One region of the Candidatus Pelagibacter sp. PS_41 genome, then DNA from elsewhere that is predicted to be linked to it. Evidence: riboswitches for the same ligand, from Rfam matches in the RefSeq annotation. Region 1 holds a riboswitch; each other region holds the start of a gene.
The links. Region 1 has a riboswitch for S-adenosylmethionine ahead of AC5SL8_RS01835 (homocysteine S-methyltransferase family protein). Riboswitches for the same ligand answer to the same signal wherever they lie in the genome.
Positions count from the first base shown of each region.

Region 1 (3,280 bases):
GTTAAATCAGTGCAAAGTAACTTGGCTGCAATATTAATGTCTACAACACCATTAAGCTCAACAATATTGGGTCACTTTTATACAAAAAATGAAAAGTTTAATTTAGTTAAAACTTTTGGAATACTAATTGGCTTTTCAGGAATTATTTATTTATTTTCAGATAATCTATTGATAAATGATAGTAATTTTATTTCTGCGTTATTAATATTACTTGGGTCAACCTGTTATGTTATTGGGGGAGTTTTAACTCTTAAAATTAGTAAGAAAAAGAATGAAAATGTAACATGCTCTATATTAATTTGGGCTGTCCTAATCTTAATACCATTTGTTTATTTTATTGAAAAACCATGGAACTCGGTTCCAAGCATTGAATCTACAATATCAGTAGTTTATCTAGGAATGATTTCAACAGGTGTTGCTTGGTTACTAAGATTTAAAATTCTAAAAGATAATGGTCTTATATTTCAGTCACAAGTTTCTTACTTAATTCCAATATTTGGCACTATATTAAGTTATATTTTCCTAAAAGAAATAATAACACCTAAAGTTTTATTATCTTTATTAGCAGTTGTTGTTGGAATTTATTTTGTAAAAAAATCAGATCAAAAAAAAACTACTTAAATTGAACCATTTCCTTAATATGAGAAGGCCTTGTTTCACAACATCCACCTAAAATAGTTGCACCAGCATTTTTAAACTTTTTAACAAAATTTGCCATCAATTCAGGTGTTAAATCTTTTCTTTGACCTAAAAACTCATTAGGATTCCCTGTTTTACTTTTATTATAGGAATTAGTATATCCATTTTTGGGCTTGGTCGTTTCAAATGCATTAAGCTTAAATCCAAAAGGAATACCTAAATTTTTAACCTCTTCCAAATTTATAGAAAAATTTTCAGGTGAAATACAAGATAAGATTAATCCAAGTAAATTCTTGTGGTCAATATTATTTACAATATTAGATATTTTTTCACCACTTGGAAGATTAATACCCTCAGATATGTGCGCACCTATCAGATAAGGTTTTTTGAAATCCTGGATTGCTTCAATTGCTAGTCTGAATTCTTTAACACTTGATAAAACATCTAAATAAAAAAAGTCAACATATGGATCAAGTAATTTTGCTTGATCATAAAAATTTTGTTTAATTTCTTCATCTGCTCTCGTGTCTTCTTCGTAAGTTAAATATTGAGGTGGAAGACCCCCAGCTATCAAAATATGTGGAAATTGTTTTTTAGCTTTTTGAGCTATCTCCCCAGCTTTTTTATTTAGGTATTCAAATTTATCCTCAACTTTATTGTCACGTAACCTAACTCTTCTAGTTGTAAAAGTTGTGGTAACAATAACTTCAGCTCCAGCTTTAATAAAATCCAAATGAGTATCTAATAATAGCTGATGATATTCTTCTTTAAGCAATGCGTTAGCACTCCACAATGTTCCATTAGGTTTCATACCACGAGCTAATAATTCTTGCCCCATACCACCATCTAAAATTCGTGTTGTTTTAAAAAAATTAATATCCATTCTTACTCCTTACTTTTTTAGTGCTTTTGCTTTATGCCAGGTGCACAATATAGTCCAACTACCTTTACCAATTATATAATGATTTCCTTTTTAGCAGTTAATACCTGCAATATGGATCAAATCGGTTAATGTGTTTATATATCAAATAGACTGATTAGTAAATCACTTCTTAAATAATATTTTAGCATTAAATGAGAAGGATCTTCTCTCACCATCAACATTAAATGGGTAAGCTGTGTGCATTAAATAATTTGGAAAAATCAATAAATCACCTAATTTAGGGTTTAAATTGTAGATGCTTTTACTTAAAAAATTTTTTTGACCATTGATAAAATCAATAGTTCCATTAGTTTTAATCTTTTTATTCTTAAGAAGTTTATTTTGATTCATATCTTTTGGGATTTTAAGATACCCAACCCCTGATAGTTGTCCTTCATGATAATGAATTGGGTTATACTCATTTTTTAATTGTCTTACTACCCATAGGTTGATTATCTTAATTTCTTTAATTTTTTTAACTCCTGACTTATCAAGATAAACTTTGATATTTTTTATTATCTCTTTAGACAAACTTTTATTAACTATTGTTTTAGGTATTTTGATTTCATTCTTAATTTGACTTGCTAGCTTAGAACTATAATCATCTTTTATAGATGATTGGGTCTTATCAACGTGATTATTTAATATGTTAATAATTTTTTTAGATAACTTTGTTTTTCCAATAGTTGGTCCAAAAGCTCTAAATGTTTTCATATTTTATCTATAATAATTTAATACTTCCGTTATGCAAACAACTTCAATCCTATTCGAATAGCGACAAATATGACAAGTGCTGATGTCACTAAAGCCAACATTTTTGCAGGAAAAATTTTAAGATTTAAATAGTTTCCTATTTGACCGCCTATTAAAACAAACAGAAATAAAGGCCAATAATCATAAATTCCATTTATTGTCGATGACTTTGTAAATTGACCAGCAAGACCTGACAGAGAATTAATCAGTATGAATAATGATGCGGCAGTTGCAATATTTTTTACTTTATCTGCTCTAATCAATAACAATATGGGGCTTAAGAAAATTCCACCACCAATCCCAACTACACCAGACACAAATCCAATAGATGCGCCTATTAATAAGGATAACATTTTTGGTATTTTTTTATAAACTTCAATCTTTTGATCAAAAGATTTAAATTTCACAAGAAGTAGAGCTCCTGCTAGTGTTAAGACTACAAAAAGTAAAATTTCAAAAATTTCTTTATTTATTGATAAAGAGCCACCTATGAATGCAAGTGGGACAGATGATATTAAAAATGGGGCAAGGATCTTAAGATTGATATTTCCAGCTTTAATATAATTAATACAATTTCCTGATACGACAATAATATTACAAAAGAGGGCAATTACAGGAAAGATTAAGTAGGGAACATCCCAAATTAACAGAAGAGCTAAATACGTAGAACCACCTCCAAATCCAACACTAGAGTATAAAGTTGCTGTTAGAAGAAATAAAAATGATAATATAATCATAATAATTATTTTAAATTTATGATTGTAAATATAGCACTTTTAACTGTTACGGACACCAGAACTTTTGAGAACGATAAGTCAGGTGCGATCTTAGTCAAAAAAATAGAGGAGGCTAAACATAAATTAGTAGATAGAAAAATTTGTAAAGATAATAAAGAAGACATTATTAAAATCCTTAAAGATTGGATTAATCAATCTGAAATAGATGTTGTAATTACAACAGGTGGCA
Region 1 is NZ_CM182062.1:347,610-350,889, forward strand. Features, by position in the region: gene AC5SL8_RS01830 (DMT family transporter) at 1-621, shown strand, start outside; gene AC5SL8_RS01835 (homocysteine S-methyltransferase family protein) at 614-1,522, opposite strand; SAM riboswitch class V at 1,532-1,595, opposite strand; gene AC5SL8_RS01840 (2OG-Fe(II) oxygenase family protein) at 1,685-2,275, opposite strand; gene AC5SL8_RS01845 (sulfite exporter TauE/SafE family protein) at 2,305-3,051, opposite strand; gene moaB (molybdenum cofactor biosynthesis protein B) at 3,070-3,280, shown strand, end outside.

Region 2 (3,280 bases), 330 kb from region 1:
CCGATTTAGGACTTGTTAAGGTCTGATTATGAAAGGTTATAGATTTATTACAAGTGACGACACTTCAGAATTTTGCCATCGTGTCACGGAGGCCATATCCAATGGATGGAAATTGTATGGTGAACCCAAAATGACCTTTGATAAAAAAAGAGGGGTCATGCGTTGTGCTCAAGCAGTTATAAAAAATTCACCTCAGAAAAAGTATTCCAAAAAGATGAAGTTATCATCGATATAAATGGCAGATCAGATAATACCCTTTGTTTATATGCTAGGGATACTCTTATTAGTACTCCCAGCTTTTCTACAATCTAATTCTAAATTAAAGCAGTTTTTAACTAATCTTACTATTTGGATTGTCATTATCCTTCTAATTCTAACCATCATCTATTTCATTTGACATTTTGAGAGAAAGTTGATTATATGTAATTGCGCTGAGTTAAGTTAAATTGCAGAGCGCGTTATAAATCCTGCTAAAGCGACGCTTCAACCACCGCTTTAGACAGGTGGTTTTTTTTTATCTTTCATAAAATTAAGCCGGGCAGTTGAACCATATTGTGCGCCCTGCATTTGCTTAAGCACTAAAAAGGAGAAAAGAGGCCTATGAATATAACCTCTTATTATTTTGTGACCTTTTTTCTCCAAAACAAGAGGAAAAAAAATGAGCACAAATAAATTAAAAGAAAGATTAGATAAAGGACCGGTTATATGCGCAGAAGGTTTTTTATTTGAGATAGAAAGACGTGGCTACATGTCATCAGGGGAATTTGTTCCAATGGTGTCATTAGATCATCCTGAAGTTTTAGAGAACTTACATAGAGAATTTCAACACGCAGGATCTGATGTAGTTGAGGCCTTTACTTATAATGGACACAGAGAAAAAATGCGTGTTATTGGTAAGGAAGAACTTCTTGAACCACTAAATCGTTCAGCATTAAAAATTGCTAAAAAAGTAGCACTAGATACTCCTAAAGGATCAAAACCAAATTTGATGGCAGGTAATATTTCAAATTCAAATATCTGGAAACATAATGATCCACAATCTCAAAAAGAAGTTGAAGGAATGTTTGCAGAGATGATTGGTTGGGCCGTTGAAGAAGGTGCTGATATGTTAATTGGTGAAACTTTTTATTATGCTGAAGAAGCTTTTAAAGCTTTAGAGATAATGAAAAAAACAGGTTTACCAACTGTATTAACCATATCTCCAATGGGTGAAAATAAAATGAGAGATGGAAAATCAGTTGTTGATACCTGTAAAGAGCTAGAGCAATTAGGGGCCGATGTTGTAGGTTTAAATTGTTTTAGAGGACCTGCTACTATGTTTCCTTTTTTAAAAGAAATTAGAAAAGCAGTTAAATGTCATGTTGGAGCATTACCTATTCCTTATAGAACCAGTGAAGATTACCCAACATTTTTTAATCTACCAGATCGAAGTAATTGTGCATGTCCATCACCTCATGGAAGAACGTTTCCAACAGCATTGGACCCACACTTTTGTAATAGATATGAAATAGGAAAATTTGCAAAAGATGCTTATGAGCTAGGTATTAATTACCTTGGAGTATGCTGTGGAGCAAACCCAATGTTGATTAGGGAAGTTGCTGAGTCAATTGGTTTAACTGTTCCAGCAAGTAAATATCGAGAGAACATGGAAAATCATTTTATGTATGGAAAAAATAAAAGAATTCCAAAACATATGACTGAATATGGAGACAAAGCGTAAATAAATTAAGAAGGGCATTTAACTAAATTGTGCGCCTGACATATGTCGAAGCACTAAAACAGGAGAAAAAAATGAGTAACAATCTAAAAGAAACAATCAGTAATCTACAGAAGGATTTTACAGCCAACCCAAAAAATGCTGTGGTCCAATATGAAAGCAACTCAATTCTTAAAGAAGGACTTCAATCTGTAGTCACTCTTAGAGAGCATAAATTAGTTGTTGATGAACCCAAAAGTTTTGGTGGTAAAGATGAGGGACCCAGCCCAGTAGAGTTAATATTAGCAGCGTTAGCAACGTGTCAGGAGATAACTTATAAAGCATTTGCTACAGCAGCGGGTATTAATATTGAGAGTGTTAGTGTTAAATTAAAAGGTGAATTAGATCTTCAGGGTTTTTTAGCTTTAAATAAAAACACTAGACCTGGCTTTCAATCCATCTCTGGAACTGTTGACATTAAATCTTCATCACCAAAAGCAGAAATAGATAAATTGATTGATACGGTAAATACACATTGCCCGGTATTAGATATTTTATCAAAAGGAGTTCCTATTAAATTGTTTCAAAAGGTTTCTTCAAGTTCTAATAATAAAGAGCACATAGAGCAAAGAGCAAGTGCTGCTTAACTAATCTAACTCAAGCTCTATGAAAAATAGGGCTTGAGTCTTTTAAGTTCATTTCAAATCCTAAAAAATTAGAAGTTTGACTAGAATTAAGTATTAATTGCGTGCTAGGGTCTTGTTAATGAAAAATATTTATCATTCCGATATTTATCAATTTAACACCCCAGTTAATAGTTACTGGGAAGATCAATCAAATGAAAATTTAAATCTAGAAAAACTTAATAAAGATATCAGCTCAGAAATTGTTGTAATAGGTGGAGGGTACACTGGTTTATCCTGTGCAATTAATTTAATAGAAAATCATAATTTAGATGTCATTTTAGTTGAAGCTGGAAAAATAGGTTGGGGGGCTTCATCTCGTAATGCAGGTTTTTGTTGTCTGCCACCAAGTAAGATGTCTTTTAAAAAGATGCAATCTATTTACGGCAATGATGAAACTAAAAAGTTCTTTAAAAACTCTGTTGAAGGCTCAAATTATACAAAAGATATTATACAAGAATATAATATTGATTGTGATGTAACGGGGGATAGTAATTACGTAGTCGCCCATCATCCAAATAAGTTTAAAGATATTAAAGAACAAGCTTCAGCTTATAGAGAAGAGTTTGGTATTGAAACTGAAATTTATTCAAAAGAAGAATTTGATAAAATTGGCCATGGGGGCACAGAGCAATTTGGAGCTTTTTCTTATAAACCTGGTTTTGCAATCAATCCTCTTAAGTTTGTTAATGGCATTGCAAAATACGCTTTATCTAAACAATTAAAAATCTTCGAGCACACTAAAGTTGATAAAATTGATAAAGATAAGGGTGCTTATATTTTAAGGACGAAAGAAGGATCTATTCGTTCAAAAAAAATAGTCGTTGCAACAAATGGGTTCTACCAAGAAGGTTTAATCCCAGAGATGAATTCAAGAATTTTACCAGTAATTTCAAATATT
Region 2 is NZ_CM182062.1:680,087-683,366, reverse strand. Features, by position in the region: gene AC5SL8_RS03790 (DUF1737 domain-containing protein) at 29-235, shown strand; SAM riboswitch class V at 528-592, shown strand; gene AC5SL8_RS03785 (homocysteine S-methyltransferase family protein) at 659-1,720, shown strand; SAM riboswitch class V at 1,724-1,788, shown strand; gene AC5SL8_RS03780 (OsmC family protein) at 1,792-2,343, shown strand; gene AC5SL8_RS03775 (NAD(P)/FAD-dependent oxidoreductase) at 2,462-3,280, shown strand, end outside.
Region 2: another riboswitch for S-adenosylmethionine. It lies ahead of AC5SL8_RS03780 (OsmC family protein); the one in region 1 lies ahead of AC5SL8_RS01835 (homocysteine S-methyltransferase family protein).

Region 3 (3,280 bases), 210 kb from region 1:
GGAGTATGCACATAGATTATTAGCACGTATTGTTGGCTTGTTCACCTTAATCCCTTTAATTATTTTTTGGATTAAATATAGAGATTCTAATTTTTATTCTAATAAATATTTTTTGATATTTTTTCTTATATGTCTGCAGGGATTTTTAGGTTGGTTTATGGTTACTAGTGGATTAACACAAAATAATGATGTTAGTCATTTTAGATTGGCAATTCATTTATCACTTGCACTTTTTATCTTATGTTTAATTTTTTGGTATATTTTAGATTTTTTTGATATTAAAAAATTAGATTATAAAATTCCACAATCCTTTTTGTTATTTATTTTTTTATTAATTATTATTCAAATTATATTGGGAGCTTTTCTGTCAGGTTTAGATGGAGGTTTAATTTATAATACTTGGCCAGATATGAATGGTACATTTTTTCCAAATGATGTTTTATTATTAGATTTTTTTACCTCTGAGTCATTTTATAATACTTCTATTATTCAATTTTTACATAGATCAACTGCCTATCTGCTTCTGATCCTTGTTATGATTATTAACTATTTATTTATTAAAGAAGGAGTTGCCATAAAAAATATAATTCTTTTTGATACAGCTTTACTTATTCAAATATTATTAGGAATTATTACATTAATATCTGGTGTAGAAATAAAGTATGCATCACTACACCAGTTAGGTTCTATTTTTGTATTAACAACCTATATTTTACTCATTTATAAAAACTCAAGAGGTTTTTTAAAACGATAAAGAATTGTTATGAAGCGTTAAGTGCTTGATCAAGATCATCTATTATATCGTCAATATGTTCTAATCCTATACACAGTCTTATATATCCAGGCGTAACTCCTGCAGCACTTAATTCTTGCTCTGTGAGTTGGCTATGAGTTGTTGTTGCTGGATGTATAGCTAAGCTTCTAGCATCTCCTATATTTGCCACATGATAAAACATCTTTAAAGCTTCTATAAATTTCTTACCAGACTCAATACCACCTTTTAGTTCTATTCCTATTAAAGCACCATTTCCCCCATTAAGATATTTTTTTGCTCTTTTACCAATATCTCCTTCATATTTGGTTGGGTAAATCACTCTAGCAACTTTTTTATGTTTAGATAAGTGACCCACTGTTTTTTCAGCATTAGAGCAATGTTGTTTCATCCTCAAGGCTACTGTTTCAAGTCCTTGAATTATTCCAAAAGCATTATCAGGCGCTAATGCAGCTCCAAGATCTCTCAAAAGAGTAACTCTTGCTCTAACAGCAAAGGATACATTGGCACCAGTTAATTCAGGAACTGCCTTACCCCAAACTACGCCACCATAGCTTGCATCAGGTTCATTAAACAGTGGTTGTCTTTTTGGATTAGCTGTCCAATCAAAATTTCCACCATCAATTAGTGCTCCACCTACAACTGTACCATGTCCACCTATATATTTTGTAAGTGAATAAACTACTACAGCTGCACCATGTTCTATTGGCTTACAGATGATAGGAGCGGCCGTGTTATCAACTATTAATGGTATATTATATTTTTTTCCAATATCAGAAACTTCTTTAATAGGAAATACTCTTAAATATGGATTGGGTAATGTTTCCCCATAAAAAGCTCTAGTTTTACCATCTATTGCTTTTTCAAAGTTTTTAGGATCTGCTGGATCTGCATATCTAACTTCAATACCAAGCTTGCTCAATGTATGAGTAAACAATGAAACAGTTCCACCATAAAGATCTGTAGAACTAACAATATTATCGCCAGCTTGAGCAACATTCAAAATAGCAAATGTTGAAGCTGTTTGACCCGAAGAAACAGTTAAACTTGCTAATCCACCATCTAAGGCAGCAAGTCTTTTTTCAAGAACATCATTTGTTGGATTCATAATTCTTGTGTAGATATTTCCAAACTCTTTTAGACCAAATAAATTGGCTGCATGCTCAGTGCTATCAAATAGATATGAAGTTGTTCTATAAATTGGGACAGCTACAGCTTTTGTAGTTGGGTCACTTCTATAATCACCACCGTGCAATGCTATAGTTTCTGGGTTTTGTCTTTTTGTACTCATCTTAATACTCCTTTTTTAGTACTTTTGCTTTATGCAAGGCGTACAATACAGTTCAAATGCGCCTACCGAAAATGTGCGTAAAAAATCCTTTTTAGCAATTATTAGCCTGCAATAGGAACAAATCGGCAAATAAAAGTTACCATTAAATGGCTATATTGCAAGAGAAATATAAAATTGACTTTATAATTATTAATAGTATTAATCCTCGCACCATGACTAAATTTTTAAAAAGTAGCGAATTAACAAGTAATTGGTTTGAAATTGATGCTAAAGGAGCAGTTGTTGGAAGATTAGCATCTATAATAGCAATGATTGTTAGGGGAAAAAACAAAACTACTTACACACCTCACATGGATGATGGAGACTTTGTAGTTGTTAAAAATATAGAACATGCAAAATTTACTGGAAAAAAATTTAAAGACAAAAAATACTATAGACATACGGGCCACCCAGGTGGAATTAAAGAAATAACTCCTGAAAAACTATTAGAAAAGAATAAACCAGGAGAGACTTTAAAATTAGCGGTTAAAAGAATGTTACCAGGAGGTGTTCTTGGTAGAAAGCAATTAACTAAAGTTAAAATTTATGCTGGTGAAGAGCATCCTCATGCAGCTCAAAATCCCAAACTTTTAGATTTAGGAAAATTAAATAGTAAAAATTTAATTAGAAATTAATATGGAACAAACAGCACAAACAATATCAAAAAAACCTAAGATCAAGTTAGATTTTAAAGATAGTAAATATGCTACTGGCAGAAGAAAAAAATCAATTGCTAAAATTTGGTTAAAAAAAGGGACTGGTAAAATTTATGTTAATGGTCGAACAATGGATGAATACTTCACTAGTGGTAGTCATAAAATGCAAATCACAAGACCTTTTGAAATCATTAATCAAGCAACAGCATATGATGTTAGATGTAGTGTTGCTGGAGGCGGTCACACAGGACAGGCAGGAGCAATGGTTCACGGTATTGCAAAAGCCTTAATATTATTTGACTCAGAACTAAGAAGTACACTAAAAACAGAGAAACTTAACACCAGAGACTCAAGATCTGTTGAAAGAAAAAAACCTGGTCGTAAAAAAGCTAGAAGAAGCTTCCAATTCTCGAAAAGATAATTCTTTTTTATTTCAAAATAGTTATAATAAACAATGCCTAAGCTTAATGTTTTAGTTGCTGGTTCTACTGGTTATATTGGTGTTCAATTAATAAAGTTATT
Region 3 is NZ_CM182062.1:557,943-561,222, reverse strand. Features, by position in the region: gene AC5SL8_RS03040 (COX15/CtaA family protein) at 1-754, shown strand, start outside; gene AC5SL8_RS03035 (O-acetylhomoserine aminocarboxypropyltransferase/cysteine synthase family protein) at 762-2,063, opposite strand; SAM riboswitch class V at 2,068-2,136, opposite strand; gene rplM (50S ribosomal protein L13) at 2,276-2,737, shown strand; gene rpsI (30S ribosomal protein S9) at 2,739-3,179, shown strand; gene argC (N-acetyl-gamma-glutamyl-phosphate reductase) at 3,213-3,280, shown strand, end outside.
Region 3: another riboswitch for S-adenosylmethionine. It lies ahead of AC5SL8_RS03035 (O-acetylhomoserine aminocarboxypropyltransferase/cysteine synthase family protein); the one in region 1 lies ahead of AC5SL8_RS01835 (homocysteine S-methyltransferase family protein).